Regions from separate parts of the Paenibacillus sp. DP01 genome, predicted to be linked through region 2. Evidence: riboswitches for the same ligand, from Rfam matches in the RefSeq annotation. Region 2 holds a riboswitch; each other region holds the start of a gene.
What was found. Region 2 has a riboswitch for glycine ahead of ACH59B_RS19310 (sodium:alanine symporter family protein). Riboswitches for the same ligand answer to the same signal wherever they lie in the genome.
Positions count from the first base shown of each region.

Region 1 (2,266 bases), 170 kb from region 2:
GCTGTGCAAAGTCTGTAATGCCGATCCGCAACGTCCCGTCTGCTGTGCGCTGAACCCACTCATGTTCGTCTGTATACCAAAGTTCCCGTTTCACTTCACTCATCCTGCTTTCGCCTCACTTCCACATGAATAAAATGCTTTTAATCACCTGTATTAGACAGGTTAAGATTATGACAACATGAGCAATCATGTCAATAATACTAACAAAAATACTTCATGTTATCTCATATAGCATAGAATATTAAAAAATGATAACTTGTAACAAACGCTTACATATCCTTATTTATACATTAAATGTTTTTTGGATTGTTTTATATGACATTTTTATTGACATTTTGAATGAATTTGCGTATTAATGGGTTATAGCAAATGCTTTTGGAAATACCCCGACAACTGCAAACGCGGATGAACGCGGAGGGAGAGACTACCCAAAAAATTCGCATAGCTGTTGTCGTTTCTGAGACAGTTGTGCACGCGAACTCGGATCAACTTGTTACCTGCAAAACCGGGTAACCTACCGTTGATCCAAAAGGTAGCGCCGAAGGAGTAAACTTGCATTGCAGGTGAATCTCTCAGGCAAAAGGACCTCTGCCGGACGCATCTCTGGAGAGCATTCGCGATTAGAGCGGATCACCCAAGGGGAAACCTGGTTCACACCGGGGTAACTTTCTGGTATCAAGGACAGAGCTGAAAGAAGAGTATGGACTGCCGTCTATACGTTTCTTTCAGCCTGTCTTTTTTGTTTAGCCGATTACACTGGATAGGAGTGAAAAAATGTCTAATTTGCGAAGAACACCATTATTTTCGTCTTACGGGACGCAGCCCGGGGTTCGTTGTATTGACTTTGGCGGGTGGGAGCTTCCCGTTCAGTTTAGCGGCATCCAAAAAGAGCATGAGGCCGTCCGGCAACGCGCGGGTTTATTCGATGTCTCGCACATGGGCGAGTTTTTGGTTGAGGGCAAAGAAGCCGAGGCTTTTTTGCAATGGGTAACCACGAATGATGTCAGCCAGTTGGAACCGGGCCAGGCACAATATTCACTCCTGTGTTACCCCGATGGAGGCGTAGTGGATGACTTGCTTGTATACTGCAAAGGACCAGAGCGCTACATGCTCGTTGTGAATGCCTCCAACATCGACAAAGATTGGGATTGGCTCATGCGCCACGTACCTGCATCGGTTCATCTGGAGAATGTGTCTGATGCGATCGCATTGCTGGCATTACAAGGTCCGGAAGCAGCACATATTGCCGCAGCCGTGACAGATACAGATATTACGAATCTGGCATCTTTCCGATTCCATGAGAACGTGCAATTGTTCGGAGCAAAAGCACTCGTCTCCCGAACCGGATATACCGGCGAAGACGGTTTTGAATTTTATATACCTGCTGAGGAAGCGCCCGCCGTGTGGAATGGTTTGCTTCGTTGCGGTGAATCGTATGGGCTAATTCCCGCTGGGCTTGGTGCTCGCGATACACTACGGTTTGAGGCACGGCTGCCGCTGTACGGACAAGAGTTATCTGCCACCATTTCACCGCTTGAGGCTGGTTTAGGTTTCTTCGTCAAGCTGAATAAAGGAGATTTTATCGGCAGAGAAGCACTGCAACACCAGAAAGAACAAGGAATTCCTCGCAAGTTGATCGGGCTGGAAATGATTGACCGCGGTATCCCGCGCGCTCATTATCCAGTCTTCGCGGAAGGCCAACACATTGGTGAGGTCACAACGGGGACTCAATCGCCCACCTTGAAGCGTAATTTGGGGCTAGCCCTGGTGGACAGTCGTTTTAGCACCCTATCTACACCGTTAGAGGTCGAAATTCGAGGTAAACGCCTGCGTGCGGAAGTGGTCGCAGCCCCCTTTTATAAGCGGCCACGCTGATCCTAAATCCTCTTCATTTCAAAAAAATGATCATGTCAGATACGAAATTCTGGATTTTCCAACTACGATTATGTATTAGCTAATTTACTATCTAAATTTTGCTTTTCGAAAGGAGCCAGAACTTATGAAGCAGCATCGCTATCTCCCCATGACCGAACAAGATCAAGCCGAAATGCTGCGTGTGGTGGGCGTATCATCCATTGATGATTTATTCAGTGACATTCCAGAGGCAATTCGATACCAAGGGGAACTCCCTCTTTCCTCTCGGCTTGACGAAAGAGCCTTAACTCGCCACATGGCCGAGCTGGCCGGACACAACGCCAATACAGACACACATGCCAGCTTTCTTGGTGCAGGTATTTATGATCATCATATTCCGTCCGTCATTCAG
Region 1 is NZ_CP173059.1:4,236,645-4,238,910, forward strand. It holds gene gcvH (glycine cleavage system protein GcvH) at 1-103, opposite strand, end outside; glycine riboswitch at 406-598, shown strand; gene gcvT (glycine cleavage system aminomethyltransferase GcvT) at 775-1,875, shown strand; gene gcvPA (aminomethyl-transferring glycine dehydrogenase subunit GcvPA) at 2,000-2,266, shown strand, end outside.
Region 1: linked by a shared signal. The riboswitch ahead of gcvT (glycine cleavage system aminomethyltransferase GcvT) and the one ahead of ACH59B_RS19310 (sodium:alanine symporter family protein) in region 2 are both predicted to bind glycine.

Region 2 (2,266 bases):
ATCAGACCTCCATCATCATTTCCACTCCATATTCCCGTAACCAGCAATGTAAATCCTGTCAAATTACAAATAATCATCGTATCGATAAAAACGCCCGTCATGGATATTAGCCCTTGTTCTGCGGGCCATTTCGTCTTAGCTGCTGCTGCTGCGATTGGCGCACTTCCCAAACCAGCTTCATTTGCAAAGATCCCTCTGGCAACTCCGCTTCGCATCGCCAGCATAATCGTGGCTCCGGCAAATCCACCCGTCGCAGATGTTGTCGAGAAAGCCCCTTGTAATACTAGTGCGATCGCATGAGGAAGCTCTCCTGCAAACTTAATGAGTACGATTAAACAAACCACGATATAGAGCCCCGACATGAATGGAACAATCTTTGTGGATACCTTGGCGATACTTTTGAGTCCTCCAATCGTAACAACAGCCGTCAACACGGAAATAATGATTGCTGTAACTACTGTTGGCACGCCAAAGCTACTTTCCGTAGAAGAAACGATAGCCTTTACTTGCGGAAAAGTACCGATTCCAAATAGTGCTACAAGAATACCAGAAAAGGCAAACAACATCGCCAGCGGCTTGAAACGGCGGCCAAGCCCATTTTCAATATAATACATCGGTCCACCCGAAAATTGTCCGTTCCGGTCTTTAACACGGTATTTAACGGATAATAGCCCTTCCGCATATTTGGTTGCCATCCCGAAAAAAGCTGCAACCAGCATCCAGAATAATGAACCGGGCCCACCCAGTTTGATCGCTGTTGCGACACCGACGATACTTCCCGTACCTACAGTAGCTGCAAGTGCCGTACTCAATGCTCCAAAGCTACTGACATCCCCGCTGCCTTCGTCCGGCGCTTTACCAATTAGCTTGAGCGCTAAGGGCAATCGAATAATCTGAAGCATCTTCAGACGGATCGTTAGCCACAACCCAGTGCCCATGACGAGAATTAGAAGCGGCGCTCCCCACATCCAACTGTCAATCGTTTCTAACACATGTACCAAATTCATTTCAACCCGCTCCTTCAGCATAGTAGAAAACAAAAAAGAGTCAAATCTGTTGATTCGACTCTTGGAGAGGTTAAAGGCACGAAAAAATACAACCATCTTGTGCAGGATTTCACCTCTAAAAGCTTATAAAAAGCCTAGGGCTATCCCTGTCACAGGTTATTCGCGTCTCTGTCCTTTTGCCTGAGAGTTTAAGCAGATGTGATCTGCGGTGCACCTTCGGCGCCCAATTAAGGGTCTCTCCAGAGTTCTGTCCGTTTACGGTCCCTGCTCGTTGCTGTAAATCAGCCTAAGCACCTGAGAGTTTTGCCCCTTCGGTTGGAACTTTCATTCCATCTCCCGCAAACATCAACCAGACATATGAAATTTTTATTCATTATACAGAAAAATTTCAGCTTATTACAAGTGAAAAATTTGTGAAGCCCTCTGAAAGAATCAATAGAGTGTCTATACAAAAAGCGGGTACAGCAGATTGCATCCTGAGGATTTTCTCTGCTGTACCCGCCAAAACGATATGGAATTATAATTCTTCACCGTTGGTTGCTATCACATTTTTATACCAGTTAAATGAGTCCTTTTTGGAGCGTTGAAGCGTTCCGTTACCGTCATCATCCAGATCAACGTAAATAAATCCGTAGCGCTTGGACATTTCGGACGTAGACATGCTCACAAGGTCGATAGGTCCCCAGCTGGTGTAACCAATCAGATCAACACCGTCAGCAATCGCTTCCTTCATTTGGGCAATATGCTGACGCAAGTAATCAATGCGATACGTGTCATGCACAGAGCCGTCTTCTTCTACCTTATCATACGCACCCAGGCCATTTTCCACGATGAACAGTGGCTTTTGATAGCGATCATAAAACGTATTCAGTGTAACACGCAGGCCGATCGGATCGATCTGCCATCCCCAGTCGGAAGACTGCAGATACGGATTTTTCACACCGCCTATCAGGTTCCCTGCTGCCTTTTCGCCTTCTGGCCCTGCCGATACGGTCAAGGTCATATAGTAACTAAATGAGATAAAATCGACCGTGTTATTTTTCAAAATTTCGGCATCGCCGGGTTCTGTCTGGATCACAATATTATTTTCTTCAAAATAGCGGTTCATATAGTTGGGATATCCCCCACGAGCATGCACATCCGTAAAGAACAGGTTCATTTGATTTTCATGCTGTGCTTTCAGGATATCTTCTGGGTTACACGTATGTGGGTAGCTTTCAATGCGGGCCAGCATACAGCCGATCTGAGCACCCGGAATG
Region 2 is NZ_CP173059.1:4,411,141-4,413,406, forward strand. It holds gene ACH59B_RS19310 (sodium:alanine symporter family protein) at 1-1,007, opposite strand, end outside; glycine riboswitch at 1,166-1,260, opposite strand; gene ACH59B_RS19315 (glycoside hydrolase family 1 protein) at 1,525-2,266, opposite strand, start outside.

Region 3 (2,266 bases), 1.8 Mb from region 2:
GATGTCAGCTGCACATCCAATAGATTAGATGTGCTACGTTCATTGGCCTGGTCAGCAATCAGTACGTTAAAATCATTCGCAAACGGAGCAGAAAAATTAGCTGTTTTCGATCCGGTAGCATGTCCGACGATGTAGCCTTCCACCGTCACTGTACCTCCACTGCCTTGGCGCTGAAGTGCTTCGTCTACTGTCAATGCTCCCTCTGCCTTGACCTGACCGAATGGAACGAGGATCCCAATCAACAGCGATACGATCGCTGCTAGATGCAGCACCCCTTTCAAGCGTGAACCTGTGAACCGCAAGCCTTTTACCATACGTCAATATCCCTCCTATAATTCCATAAATGTACTTGTCCTCTATCAGATTAGCTGTCAATCTTCTAATTCCTTCCTGATTTCATCCATAAATATGTAAATTTTAATCTTTTTTATCGGAAACTCGCCTGTTTATGTAAAAATTGAAACCTGCGATTGACACCGAGCACGGCATACATTACGCTAATAAAGATATGTAGAACGGTATACGCGAATGAAGATGACGGGAGAGTCTGTCCAGGGGCTTACACGCTGGCGGCACCGAAGGAGCAAGACGTCAGCACCCGGCTGGCGGATAATCTCTCAGGTCCATGTATCGTCATCTGACGCAACTCTGGAGAGAGCGCAAGCCACCCAAGGGGTAAGGCGGTAAGGACACCGCACGAAACTCTCAGGTAACGAGGACAGAGATAAGGGAAACTTCCTTATCCTGTCCTTTTTTGCGCTCACATTGTACGTCAGCATTAGGAACCGTCATAGCTGCGCACAAACGCGGAAATACCATATACTATGGTACTAGAACATACAGGGGGCCACACCATGCGTTTCAAAGATGTATTTTCCATTATCGGTCCGGCCATGACCGGACCTTCCAGTTCACACACTGCAGGCGCGGTGCGGCTTGCACGCGTTGCCCGTCACTGGCTCGGGATGCAGCCGGACCGTGCCCGCATGACACTGTACGGCTCCTTCGCCGACACCTACAAAGGACACGGTACAGACCTAGCACTCATCGCAGGCCTGCTCAATTACGATACAGACGACCACCGAATTCCAGATGCCGAGCAATGGGCGGAGCAGGCTGGAATGGCCGTGGAGTTTGCCGTCAGCGGACTACCCGCGCCCCATCCAAATACCGTCCGTTTTGAACTGTGGAAGGGTGAGAATCAGCGCACACTGCTGGGCTCCTCCATCGGCGGCGGCAGCATCCATGTCCAGCAGCTCAACGAATTCCGAGTCAACCTGACCGGGGAGCTGGCTACGTTGGTGCTTCTTCACTCGGATAAGCCCGGCACATTAGGTGCGGTGACTTCAGCACTCGGCGCTGCCGACATTAACATTGCCTATATGCATGTGGATCGCAAAGGCCGAGATGGTGAAGCACTTACCGCCATCGAAACGGACAGTCCTCCTACGGCTGAACTGATCGCAAAACTACGATCCTTACCACATATGTACGAAATTAAAATGATTAATTTGAAAAAAGGAGCTGAATCTGATGCGATTTAGCCATCTGCATGAAATCAGCGCCATATGCGCGGAGGAATCCACCACGATTGGCCGCCTGATGATTCAAGAGCAGGTACAAGAGACGAATACAACGGAAGAAAAGATCTTCCGCCAAATGTCTGATTATTATGAAGTCATGAAGGAGGCCGTTCATCGTGGTCAGACACAAGACACCGTATCCCGCAGTGGATTAACGGGCGGTGACGGCAAGCGTCTGGCCGAGTATCTGCGGGCAGGGGAAACCTGCTCCGGCGACGCCTCCGCACTCGCCATGGCTTATGCGCTCTCCGTGTCGGAGGTTAATGCGTCCATGGGGCGTATTGTGGCTACGCCCACTGCTGGCTCTTGTGGAGTCATCCCCGGTGTGTTCATTAGTGCGCAGGAGCGATTCGGCTGGGATGATGAGCATATGGTGCACGGCTTGTTCGCAGCCGGAGCCATTGGCTACGTCATCGCCAACAATTCCTTCATTTCCGGCGCGGAGGGAGGCTGTCAGGCTGAGATTGGCTCAGCCATCGGGATGGCCGCTGGAGCTATGGTCGAGCTACGCGGCGGCACACCTGAGCAGGCCGTTCACGCCGTAGGCCTAGCGCTCAAGAACACGCTCGGTCTGATTTGCGACCCCGTCGCCGGACTCGTCGAGATTCCGTGCATCGTGCGCAACGGGCTGGGAGCCGTGACCGCACTTGCCGCAGCGGATATGGCTTTGGCGGGTGTACGCA
Region 3 is NZ_CP173059.1:464,913-467,178, reverse strand. It holds gene ACH59B_RS02075 (DUF6359 domain-containing protein) at 1-314, opposite strand, end outside; glycine riboswitch at 529-643, shown strand; gene sdaAB (L-serine ammonia-lyase, iron-sulfur-dependent subunit beta) at 855-1,544, shown strand; gene sdaAA (L-serine ammonia-lyase, iron-sulfur-dependent, subunit alpha) at 1,534-2,266, shown strand, end outside.
Region 3: linked by a shared signal. The riboswitch ahead of sdaAB (L-serine ammonia-lyase, iron-sulfur-dependent subunit beta) and the one ahead of ACH59B_RS19310 (sodium:alanine symporter family protein) in region 2 are both predicted to bind glycine.